4 regions of the Paenibacillus sp. MER 180 genome follow, and region 1 is predicted to be linked to each of the others. Evidence: predicted binding sites of a transcription regulator. Region 1 holds the regulator's gene; each other region holds the start of a gene.
What was found. Region 1 encodes NrdR, which represses ribonucleotide reductase genes. Its sites were predicted from a motif close to AACACNATATATNGTGTT; they were not measured.
Positions count from the first base shown of each region.

Region 1 (3,144 bases):
TGGCGGACATTATTATCGACAATAGCAGTTCGCTGGAAGATACGATCAAGCAGCTCGACCATTTCTGGTCGGAGAAAGGCTTGCCATGAATCGTATGATGAAAATGCTCCGCAAAAAGAGAGTGCTATTGCTGTTGTTTGTGGGCATGCTGTTCTTGCTGTTCGTTCAGTCGCAATGGCTGGGGAGATGGATGTACCCGATTGCATATGAAGACGAGATCCGCAAATATGCAGCTCAATATGATGTAGATCCTCTGCTTGTGGCTGCTATCATTCGAGTGGAGACGAACTTCCAAGCGGGGCGCGAATCTCGCAAGGGAGCGATTGGAGTCATGCAGCTGATGCCGGAAACGGCCACATGGGCGATGGAGCAGCTGAAGATGAATAATCGTTGGTCTTTGGACGAGTTGAAAAATACGGCCGACCCCAATATTCTTATTGGAACATGGTATCTAAAATCGCTGCATAAGCAATTCAATGAGAATTGGATCGCGGCGATCGCTGCTTACAACGCGGGTCCCGGCAATGTGAACAAATGGATTCGCAACAAAGTATGGGACGGCAGCTATGACACAGCCAAGCAGCAAATTCCATATGGGGAAACAAAGTTGTACGTACAGCGTGTTATCCATTATTATGATAAGTATAAAAACATCTATCCGAAAATAAAGTAGAATGAAGAAGAAGCATCGGACAAGCCGATACCGTTATCGCGCATGATGTCCGACGCTTCTTCCGTCATTATTTGTATTGACCTGCAAGAGATTGTTCAGCGATTTGGACAAGGCGCTTCGTGATGTAACCCCCGATAGAACCCGTGTCACGAGTTGCCATGTTGCCATAGTATCCGTCAGATGGGATGGCAATGCCCAACTCTTGTGCGATCTCGAACTTCATTTGTTCAAGAGCTGCTGTCGCTTGAGGTACGACCAAGTTGTTGCTGGAACGATTGTTTTGGCTCATTTGATTCACCTCCTTGCGGTTGGTAATTGTATTGTGTGCATTCTTTCAAAGATCATTACAGGTAACCACTGGTAACTTTTTAAAAAGTGAATTGTGATAAACATCAAGAGTAGAACGGAGGAACGAAAATGAAGTGTCCTTATTGTGACCACTTAGGAACAAAGGTACTTGATTCTCGTCCAGCGAACGACAATAAGTCTATTCGCCGCAGGCGGGAGTGCGAGCTGTGCAGCAGACGCTTTACTACATTTGAGATGGTGGAGGAGACTCCGCTCATCGTTATTAAGAAGGATGGAAGCAGGGAAGAGTTCAGTAGGGATAAGATGCTGCGCGGACTTATTCGTGCCTGTGAGAAGCGTCCCGTATCTGTGGAACGGCTGGAGATGATTGCTTCGGAGGTCGAGAAGCAGCTGCGCGATACCGCCCATGCGGAGGTAGACAGCCGTGTCATCGGTGATTTCGTCATGGAGCAGCTCTATCCAGTAGATGAAGTTGCTTATGTGCGGTTCGCATCGGTCTATCGTCAGTTCAAGGATATCAGCATGTTTATGAAGGAACTGAATCATCTTCTGTCGAAGAACGCCCTTGGCGAACATCCAGATAAATAATTCATACCAGAACCCCTTAAGCAACATATGCTTGAGGGGTTTGTTATATTTTATAGAGCAATCTATTACTGTGCGGATTGCCAAATAAAAACTCCCTCAACAATTTGAGGGAGAATAGACCGTTAAAAAATAATTCGTCTACGGGTGTCAAGCAGCACGATAGCAAGGAGATCGAAGAGCACCAACGGCAAGATGAAAGGGAAAAATGAAGTGTGTACTTTTCCCGCATGCTTTACGGAGTTGACCTTTAAGTACACTCTCTTTTTATCTACTTTCACGATGGTGCCTGTATATATGTTACCGTTTTTGGCCTTTATCTTTACGAATTTTTTCAAGAACTTTACACTTTTGGAGTAATGGGGGGATAACGTCTTAGAAGTAATCTTCTTAGGTGTGATTTTTTTAGGCATAGAAAGACCTCCTTTTCGCATAATAGCGGAACACACAATGTGCTTAGATATGTTATGCAGGATGTACGAAAAGGGTGTCATAATGTGTCACAATTGTCCTTGATACCATTGTACGAACCCAAGTTTCCAGGATACGTAGTAGCATAACGCGATTCCGCCTAGCAGAAGGAAGAGCAAGGCCCAATCCTTCCATGTAACTCGAAGCTTCACATAATAAGCTCTTCCACGTCGGCCTGTGAATCCCTTCGATATCATGGCGGCAGCTACACGCTCCGACTTGCGGATAGCTGAAGCGAGCAGTGGAATTGCATAACGCTTCCATGCCCGCAGCTTGCTCTTCCAGCCACGCTCCCGTTCTATGCCTCGCATGCGGTGGGCATCCTGTATGATGCGCAGTTCTTCCTTGAAGAAGGGGAGGAAGCGATAGCCTGCCAGAATACCGTATGCCCACTTGGGCGACAGCTTGCACTGCTGCATCAGGCTCAGCATGAAGCGAACAGGATCTGTCGTCAAGATGAAGATGAGCGACAAGGCGGAGAAGATAAGCACTCTGAGTCCGAGTGATATCGCCTGCTGGAACGTGGCCTCTGTAATGATGAACGACCCCCACTGCCATAGAATGGCACTTGAAGCGGGATCGGCAGAACGCGGGAAGACGAGAGCCGTCCACACGTAGCCGATGCCCATAATGAGGAAGGGGCAGAAGCTAAGCAGCCATTTACGCCATGATATGTTCCCTAATAGGAATGTAAATAGAACGATGTAGACAAGTGCTGCAAGCGGTGTAACCGGATCGAACGTCAACGACAGCATAATAACCGCTATAATGATCGCAAGCCCCTTAATGCTTGGATTCCAATCATGGAGTATCAGGATGATCTCCTCCTTCGATACCTGGCGTCTGTGCAAGTAAGCGAGATGCCACTGCGAAGTTCATCGGCATACGCAGATGACACTTCTCCACGAGCTCAGGGTGCTCCCTCCACAGCTTGGTAGGGCTGCCGTCATACCGTATGGAACCTTCATCTAGCACGATAATTCGGTCGGCATAGGTCTGAACCCACTCCATATCATGCGTGATCATCAGGACAGTTGCGCCTGCTTGGGTTCGTGCTTGCAGGGTGTCCATCAGCTGCTTGGATGTATAAGCGTCTTGTCCATATG
Region 1 covers NZ_JAMAVT010000004.1:37,814-40,957, reverse strand. The annotation lists gene coaE (dephospho-CoA kinase) at 1-89, shown strand, start outside; gene M3661_RS07515 (lytic transglycosylase domain-containing protein) at 86-673, shown strand; gene M3661_RS07510 (alpha/beta-type small acid-soluble spore protein) at 741-962, opposite strand; gene nrdR (transcriptional regulator NrdR) at 1,091-1,570, shown strand; gene M3661_RS07500 (hypothetical protein) at 1,693-1,980, opposite strand; gene M3661_RS07495 (energy-coupling factor transporter transmembrane component T family protein) at 2,068-2,853, opposite strand; gene M3661_RS07490 (ABC transporter ATP-binding protein) at 2,840-3,144, opposite strand, start outside.

Region 2 (3,144 bases), on a different contig from region 1:
TCACTGTCACAATGGCTCGAAACCGCGCGGTTGCCCGGGAAATGAGAGTACAAGCACGGGAAATGAGTATGGTTTGCTGGGGAAATCCCATGAGTTAGCAAAAGAACCGTATCGGGTCGGTTCCCTATATTGGATATTGGTGATGACCGACTAGGATGGAACCGTAGTGCTTCTGTGGCAAGGAAAAAACTTAAAAATCATTGATATGAATATTGAGCCATATCTAATATATGAGATGAAAGAATCAATAAAAAGCCACATGGGAGGGAGCATGAATGGATCTGAACTACTCGATTTATGGAACAGGCGAGCCGATTGTGCTGATTCACAGCGGAGACATCGATTCAAGGGCATGGGGGGAGCTTGTACCACTTCTCGCAAGAACTCACCAGGTCGTTACCTTTGATGCCCGTGGTACGGGACGATCGCCCGCACCGCAAGAGCCGCTCAACCTTGTTGAAGATTTACGTCAACTGCTGGACGACCTGAAGCTGGAACAGGTGACCTTAGTCTCCGGATGTGAGCAAGGTGATACAGTTTTCATTGCAGGGGCCTATTTATCGTACAGTGATGGCTAGCGGTCAGCGTGATCTCTTTATTGACATGCACACCCAATACTTTACGCGTGTCTTCACAGAGTGGCGCAGCTTTGAGGTGATCTGGCCTCAGCCACCTGCGATCGAACAGTTGGAGAAAATCGCGGTTCCTACTTTGTTTATGTACGGGACAGTGGAGTGGGACGATATGCATCTGATCGCGCAGGAGTTCAAGCGGATACCGCGTGTTGCTTTCGTCGAAATAGCAGGTGCAGACCACATGCTCCCATTGACGCATCCTCAAGAGATGGCCTCGCATATTCAATCTTTTTTGGCAGCAACAGAGGATGAATCGTAGGGTGCAAATTTGGTGACTTTCCACGAATCAGCGGCAGTCAGACACGCATCCGGCGTCTTGTACTGCCGCTATCTCTGCATTAGTATCAGGTCTGGTCTATATCTTTAACGTTCCCCGGTAACCCATATACATACTATGCAAGTTGACAAATCATCATTAGATCGTGATCGTGCGATGTGGTTTGCTATAATGCGATGTTCCGCCACCACCGACGATCACTCTTCCGCCTCTCGGAAACACCAATCGCTTGTTTATCCCGCCCGACAGTATTACCTCAACTTGAGCCCGGTTTGCAGTTGCAATGTAGATGACATAACCACTTCTTGAAATTTCCGTTCTCCAATTCCGATCAAACTCAGATCGCAGTACCCGGTTTGAATACACCTGATTTACCACATCAGATGATCTCGATGTTCGTAGCGCTTTAGATTTGCTCATCGGATGTTTCCCTCCGTCTATTCAAAATGAATTGACATGGATCACTTCTAGTAATCACCTCCAATTATTGTATGCTTGTTCATATCGGATGTTTGGATTGTTATATGTGATAATCAAAAAGTGTGCTGATTTGACTCCAATGTCTTGGTTAAATAAAAAAAGTTGAGATTGGGGAGATCGCCATCCCGTCGCTGAAAAGGGGAACAATCGAATTTTTTATCATGTATTTCTCTACAATTCCAAAATAAATGATCTCCAATATTCGTCTGAGGTGTGGTACGATAGTAATGTTTTGTGCCAATAGTCGACATGAAATTTGATAGAGAAAGCGTCATAAAATGGACCTTGCCATTTCTCTTAAAATTGTATATGATTCTATAGCGAACTATATATAGTTGGTTGGATGCGATACATACACTATATATTGTGACAGCAATTGGGATCGAGCGGCGCCACGCGCCAGATTCTAAGACATGCCTATTCAGAGATTGAGAGATTAAAGCGACAGCATACACGAAATTAGGGTACGCCACGTGTCGATCGTTTTGATCCTTGTTTTTGAATGAGCATTTTTTGTTCGTTCCATTTGCAAACTAGTCGAACAACGGAGGGATCACGTGCTTATCGCTTACGATTCGAAGACGGGTAACGTGAAACGATTCGTCGATAAATTGGATTTGGAGTGTGTTCGTGTAACGCCTGACACCAAGCTTAATGAACCCTTTATCCTGATTACGTACACAACCGGGTTCGGACAAGTTCCACAGTCCACGCAAGAGTTCCTGGAAGAACACAGTCATTTGCTCCAAGGTGTCGCGGCCAGCGGCAACATGAACTGGGGCACTCGGTATGGGCTTGCAGCTGACCATATTTCCAGAGAATACTCCGTCCCCGTACTGATGAAGTTTGAACTCAGCGGGACAAAACGAGATGTAGACAACTTTATTCGGGAGGTCCATGACTTTGATACCAAAATGGATACAGCTTAACAATGAAATCATGGTTCAGAAGGACGGTAAATTTCAATTTGGCAAGGATCACGATGCAGCAAAGAGCTACTTCGTTGATTATGTCAATCAAAATACAGTGTTTTTCCATAACCTTGAAGAGAAGATTCATTATTTGATCGAGAATGATTACTATGAGAAAGAGCTTTTCGACCAATATGAATTTAAAGATATTAAGAAATTGTACGAGTTCCTGTACTCGAAGAAATTCCGCTTCCCATCCTTCATGAGTGCGTTCAAGTTCTACAATAACTACGCGATGAAGACGAATGATGATACGAAGTTCTTGGAACGTTATGAAGACAGACTGGCGGTTGTATCCTTGTTCTTAGCGAGCGGAGATATGAACAAAGCATTCGAATATGCAGATCTGTTGATTGCACAAGAGTATCAGCCAGCAACGCCAACCTTCCTGAATGCAGGGAAGAAGCGCAGAGGAGAGCTTGTCAGCTGCTTCCTGCTCGAAGTGAACGATTCCATGAACTCGATCGGATTTGCGATCAACTCCGCACTTCAGTTAAGTAAAATTGGCGGCGGCGTGAGCTTGAACTTGAGCAAGATTCGCGGTGCAGGCGAGCAGATCAAAGGGCTAGACGGTAAGGCAAGCGGCGTACTCCCCGTTATGAAATTGTTCGAGGATGCTTTCTCCTACGCGAACCAACTTGGACAGCGTGACGGAAGCGGCGTTGTATACTTGAACGTGTTCCATGCTGACATCCATGAATTCCTGGATACGAAGAAAATCAACAGTGATGAGAAAATCCGCATTAAGACTTTGTCGCTTGGCGTCGTTGCTCCGAACAAG
Region 2 covers NZ_JAMAVT010000005.1:150,346-153,489, reverse strand. The annotation lists gene M3661_RS10070 (hypothetical protein) at 1-154, shown strand, start outside; gene M3661_RS10065 (alpha/beta fold hydrolase) at 276-578, shown strand; gene M3661_RS10060 (alpha/beta fold hydrolase) at 529-894, shown strand; gene M3661_RS10055 (hypothetical protein) at 1,051-1,332, opposite strand; gene nrdI (class Ib ribonucleoside-diphosphate reductase assembly flavoprotein NrdI) at 1,950-2,321, shown strand; gene nrdE (class 1b ribonucleoside-diphosphate reductase subunit alpha) at 2,290-3,144, shown strand, end outside.
Region 2: the regulator NrdR is predicted to act here: its motif matches at 1,746-1,763, upstream of nrdI (class Ib ribonucleoside-diphosphate reductase assembly flavoprotein NrdI).

Region 3 (3,144 bases), on a different contig from region 1:
TCCGATAAAGCCAACACTAAGCGTCCCCTGCTTCAGGATATCTCCCAGCTCATCCTCGGGCTGCAAGTCCTCACTTCCGCGCCATACCCCTTGCTTCATAAGAAAGGCAAAGTCTCGCACCTGCTTCTTCGATTGATAGTCGAATCGCTCTCTCAACTGCTTCACTGTCAAGGACAGAAGCGAGTCCAATCGGCCAAAGAAATCATCCACACTGGACGACATCATAGCAAGGCGAACAAGATTCAAAGAGGTAAATGACAAGTTCCCTCTGCCGATCGCCGTTTCGTCCCCGTTCACATTGCCCATGACGCGCGTTCTGCAGCCCATGTAGCATGCCTCGCTCTCGGGTGTGCCGTTATCGTACTGCGAATTGAACGGAGCATCGAGAAAGGCAAAGTTAGGGAACAGCCGCTGCGCTGTCGTTTGCAAGGCAAGCTGGTACAGATCGTAATTCGGATCAGCAGGATCGAAGTTGACGCCTTTCTTCACTTTGAATATTTGAATTGGGAAGATAGGTGTTTCTCCTCTACCAAGACCGGCCTGCGTTGCGAGAAGAAACTGTTTAATCAGCATTCTCCCCTCCACAGAGGTGTCCGTGCCATAGTTCAATGAAATGAACGGTACCTGCCCACCGCCTCTAGAATGCATCGAGTTCGCATTATGAATGAATGCCTCGCAAGCCTGATATACGTCACGCTCCGTTAGTCTCCACGCCTCTGTCTCTAGATCGAAGTCTGCTTGCAGTGGCAGTGATTCCATATAGCGAATATGGCGATTGAATGTCTTGCGCACATAAGGGGCTACATCATAATCGAACATCGGATACGCCTGTCCGCCATGCTGCTGGTTTTGGTTCGCCTGCAATATAATCGATGCCAGCGCAAGCGCGCTCTTAATATCCTGCGGCTCGCGCATATATCCATGACCTGTGTTGAACCCCTGCTTCAACATCTTGCCCAGAGGAATCTGGCAGCACGTTGTCGTACCGGAGGCATAGAAATCAAGATCATGTGGATACATCAGGTTCTGCTCCACTGCATCTCTTACGTCAGCAGACAGCAGATGTTGAACCGCATACCAGCGTGCGCTTTCGCTAGCGATCTTCCCCATCATACCCATTGGCGATCTTCCATCTACATTCGCATTTTCCTGCATCAGATCCTGATTGCCACCGTCTACAATCTCGTGCAGCGATGCCGTCAAGTGTTCTGTGCTGGTCCGTTTGCTCCGATCCCATACTGCGTTCGTCCGTTTCATGGATACCATCGTCATATCAACTCATTCCTTTCTCTTTATGTACCATCATTTTCAGTGCAATTTGTCTATGTCAACTATATCTAGTGTTGTTATTTGAAAATGAGCACAATATGTATTATGAACGAACTCTTTTTCTCACAATATGAGATTCATCACGGACAAATGGCCGACCATGCAAAAAGCGCCCGCAATCGCCTCTATAAGGCGGTTACGAGCGCTTATGTTCCATATGGTGGATATTTCTGCCTGACCCTTACGATGAAGCCTGCGCCTCTGGGAACGAAGGTGCAGCAAATTCATCACCAAAAAACAAGTCATCCAGAGAGCTTAATGTGCCATCCTCTTCGACCTGGTAAACTGACATCTTGTCCCCGTTCACCGTCAGCTCTATATAACATCCCCAGCAATAAAATTGGTGGGAACCAATTTTCCCGATTTCTTTGGAATTGCAATTCGGGCATCGCAACATCGTATTCACCATTCCGTCCATTGACTAATTTGTTCGTACCGTTCAGGTTATCCGCCATCTTCGAAGATGATAACATCTGATCCCCATTTCAAGCGGCTTGTCCCATCTATCCGCCGTCTGCCTTCCAACAAGTCAGACAGCAAACCGTCTGAAATTTCCAGACCTGTTACTTGGTTACCCATATTTGGCTGAAAATAAACATCGGCGACCCATCCTAATTGCGATCCTTCACTTGTCATGACAGGCAAATCCTTCAACGCTCCATTCCCTGTCAAGAAAGCCCTCTCTATATGGATAGCCTCCGTATGCCGGATGGCTGTATCATTCGCGATCATTATTGCATCCTCACCACAAGCCGTTACCTCTTCCCAGCTTACAGAAGGAGGTGGTGATCCCTTGCGGGAACGACCTTCAAGCTCTATATGTGTGATAGTCCAATCATTCGAAATGCGGATATCCTTTACCTTGGTCAACCGCTTCCCCGTCTCAATTCCATATACGGGAAGGCCGATTAATTCCAACAGCTTCATATCGGGGCCCCCTCTTCAGCTAACGGCATTCACTTCCAAATGCAGGACGTTCCTCATCAGAATCAGGTAGATTCTCATTTCACGTACGTCCCCGGCCAACATGCCGCGTTATCTTCAAACGCCCCTCCTTTCACGCTGTGACAGTTCCCTTACTGTCTAGTACGAACACGTGATACGATGGTTGCAATTTGTTGCGCAGCGCAAGCAGCCTCTTCCCTAGTATTGCCCAAACCGAAGCTGAATCGTACAGCAGTTCTCTTGCGCTCATCTGGTAAATCCATAGCCTCTAGCACATGCGACAATTCAAGCGAGCCTGATGTGCAGGCAGATCCGCTCGAAGCCATAATTCCCGCCAAGTCCAAATTCATCAGCATTGTCTCCGTAGGCACATCCAAGAAACTAACATTCAATATATGCGGCAAATGCTCAGTAGGATGGCCATTCATGACCACTCGATCGCTGAGAGCTGCTGACAACTCTGTCCACAGCGTGCTGCGCACCTGCGCTAGTTCCTCCAGCTTCGCTGGAAGTGAGCCATTCGCTATCTCCATTGCCTTCGCCATTCCGGCAATCCCTGCTGCATTCTCCGTCCCTGCTCTGCGCTTGCGTTCTTGGCTTCCACCATACAGCAGAGGATCCCAGTGAACACCTGCGCGAGCATAGAGAACGCCTACTCCCTTGGGGCCATTAATCTTATGGGCAGAGAAACTGGCGAAGTCAACCGGCAACGCGTGCAGTTCGAGCTTCAAATGCCCGAGCACCTGAACAGCATCTGTATGCATCAGAATGCCGCGCTCACGTGCCAAGCGGCCAATTTCTTCTATCGGCTGAAGCGTGCCCACCTCGTTGTTGCCATACATGACACTAATGAGACAAGTATGCGGGCGC
Region 3 covers NZ_JAMAVT010000002.1:49,093-52,236, reverse strand. The annotation lists gene M3661_RS02890 (anaerobic ribonucleoside triphosphate reductase) at 1-1,266, opposite strand, end outside; gene M3661_RS02885 (hypothetical protein) at 1,511-1,726, opposite strand; gene M3661_RS02880 (PRC-barrel domain-containing protein) at 1,774-2,256, opposite strand; gene M3661_RS02875 (cysteine desulfurase family protein) at 2,406-3,144, opposite strand, start outside.
Region 3: the regulator NrdR is predicted to act here: its motif matches at 1,360-1,377, upstream of M3661_RS02890 (anaerobic ribonucleoside triphosphate reductase).

Region 4 (3,144 bases), on a different contig from region 1:
CCATTGCTGCGCAATCGGCACGAACTGCTCGTCGTAGCCGAGACGGCTCTGGCGGTAATATTTGAAGGCGAAGTACGGCTCGATCCCGGTGGAAGTGCCAACCATGGTACCCGTGCTGCCCGTCGGCGCTTGCGTAATGACCGTTACATTACGCATCCCCTTCGCTTGAATTGCTTCTTTGACCTCAGGATATACACCGCACATTTGCTTCATGAAGCCGCTTGACAAGTAAGGCTCTGCTTGGAAGGCAGGGAAAGCCCCTTTCTCCGCAGCAATATCCGCAGAAGCCAAGTAGGCCTCGCGGGCAATAAAGCCGAACAGCCGGTCAAGGAATTCGAGCGAGTAAGGACTTCCATATCGGATTCCAAGCTTGATCATCAATTCTGCCAATCCCATCGAGCCAAGCCCGACACGCCGCTCCTTCTGTTGATTGTTTTTATTCTCCTCAAAATGATACGGAGTCTTATCTATGACGTTATCGAGGAAGCGCACCGCATAACGCGTTACCTTCGATAGCTCCTCCCAAGCAACATCCCGCTTCTCAGCATCATAAAACTTGGACAGGTTGAGCGCAGATAAATTGCAGACACCCCACGCCGGAAGTCCCTGTTCTCCACAAGGATTCGTGCAGATAATCGGGTTGAAATACCAGCTGTTCGACATCTGATTATAATGCTCCATGAAGACAACACCCGGTTCCGCCGACTTCCACGCCGACTCTATAATCGTATGCCAAATGTCGCGGGCCTTAACTGTCTGATAAGGAATGACGGACTTGCCTGCCTTCTTCCACTTCTCCAAATCTCCATCCCACTGCTCATCATAGTCCGGATCACTCGTATCTGGGAATACAAGCTCCCAGTCCAAGTCCTCCTTCACAGCTTTCATAAATCCATTGCTAACACAGACAGATAAGTTCGCATTCGTCACTTGACCTGCAGTCTGCTTCACCGTAATAAAATCCAAAATGTCCGGATGCCAATCATACATCATTAACATTAAGGCACCACGCCGGCTGCCGCCCTGCTCGATAAGTCCTGTCGTATAGCTGAATAAGCCTCCCCATGAAACCGCTCCACTGGATGAGCCATTAACACCACGCACAATAGCCCGTCTTGGACGAAGCGAGGATAGATTGATGCCAACGCCGCCACCCCGAGCCATAATCTCTGTCATTTCCGAGAGCGTCTGCATAATCCCGCCTCGACTATCCTTCGGAGACGGAATGACATAGCAATTGAACAAGGTTAGCTCCTCGCTTGCTCCTGCTCCTGCTGCGATTCGTCCACCCGGGACAAGCTTCCAATCATCGAGAATATATCTGAATTTGTCCGTCCATTCCGCTTGCTTCTCCGTAGTCTCAACGGAGGCAATTGCAGATGCCAATCGATCCCACATTTCCTCCGGTGTTTTCTCCACGGTCAGGGTCACATGCTCAATAGACGTCTGGATGGTCGCCCCGCTTCGGAGTGCAACAGATAAGTTCCGGCCATTACGTGCAGTAACCTCTCCAACCTCCTTCGTCGGAAATTTAGGATCATCCTTGGTTAATACAAGCACAAAGTCCCCCACTCGGGTATTGTTCGTATCTGCATCCTTTTTTGCATATCGATCTAGAAATATCTTCTCACTTAGTCCTTCCAAGCGTTTCTTCTGTGGCATATTCAAAGAGAACGACCTCCTGGCTTCTTCAATTCATCAAATCATTACCGACAACCACGTGCGTTAGACCTGCTTACATGGTATGTACTCAACACTATATCTAGTGTCCAAAAAGTATTTTACATCAACATATACAAAACCACTGTGATAAATCCCTCATTCCAAACTCTTTCCATCGTATCGTATGAACAGTTATGAAATAAGAAGATTACGTCCATACTACACGGTAATGAAGAATAACGAATCGATTAGGGAGGGAGACAACATGCGTACGTATCAGCCGTCGAACGAAGAGTCTCGTACACCGAGTAACGCTTCTACAACACTAGCTTACCCCGGAATCGATGCATCTATGGGAGCTGTGGGCAATAATGGAGATAACCCCTCCTCATCCTCCCGTACTAGCACAGCTGCAATAGGTCGCATCCCCCTTACAATCGAGAACGGATGGACGGACGAGCTTCTTGCTCGCATTGACAAAAACAGCCCTTGGGATGATTGGACCTTATTCCGGCTTGCATACGAAGCTCAGCAGGCAAAGCGAATTCATGCATTTGACGAGCTTCAATGCTTAACTCATATTACAAACGTCGATCCACTGCCGCATCAGTTGGAGACAGCCCGCAAAGTGCTGCATGATATGCGAGGCAGAGCAATATTAGCCGATGAAGTAGGTCTCGGGAAGACAATCGAAGCCGGTCTTGTTTTGAAGGAATATATGATTCGGGGACTTGTGAAGCGAGTGCTCATCTTAGTACCCGCCTCTCTTGTGCTGCAATGGGTTCGTGAGTTGAACCATAAGTTCGGCATCCCCGCAATCGCCCAAAAGAAGGGATATCAATGGGCGAATGACATCGTAGTCGCTTCCATGGATACAGCTAAGCGCGATCCGCACAAGGAAATTCTCATGGAGCAGGAATACGATATGTTAATCGTTGACGAAGCCCATAAACTGAAAAATCGAAAAACAACGAACTATCAATTCATTCAGCATTTGCGCAAGAAATACTGTCTTCTGCTAACTGCTACACCCGTTCAGAATGATATGAACGAGTTGTATAACTTGATCAATCTGCTGAAGCCAGGTCAGCTGGGCGGACAAGGGGAGTTCAGCACGAACTTCGTTGCAGACAAGCGGATGCCGAAGAATGAGGGCATGCTCCAGAGCGAGCTGTCGAAGGTCATGGTGCGCAATCGCAGGGGTGAAGGCAATGTTCATTTTACGAAGCGTATCGTTAAGAATGTTCCGCTCACCCTTTCACCAGAAGAACAGGCGCTCTATGATGGCGTCACCCGATTTGTAAAGGAGCAATATCGAACAAGCAGCGGGGATATCGGCAGCATGTTCTCCCTCATTACGCTGCAGCGGGAAGTATGCTCCAGTCGGGATGCCGTCTTCTTAACACTCGTGAATTTGTCGAAGAAGCTTGCCGAGGACTCCCCTATTCGCAATTATATCTGGGATCTTGTCGATCTCATTAA
Region 4 covers NZ_JAMAVT010000008.1:98,296-101,439, forward strand. The annotation lists gene M3661_RS14825 (adenosylcobalamin-dependent ribonucleoside-diphosphate reductase) at 1-1,662, opposite strand, end outside; gene M3661_RS14830 (DEAD/DEAH box helicase) at 2,015-3,144, shown strand, end outside.
Region 4: the regulator NrdR is predicted to act here: its motif matches at 1,753-1,770, upstream of M3661_RS14825 (adenosylcobalamin-dependent ribonucleoside-diphosphate reductase).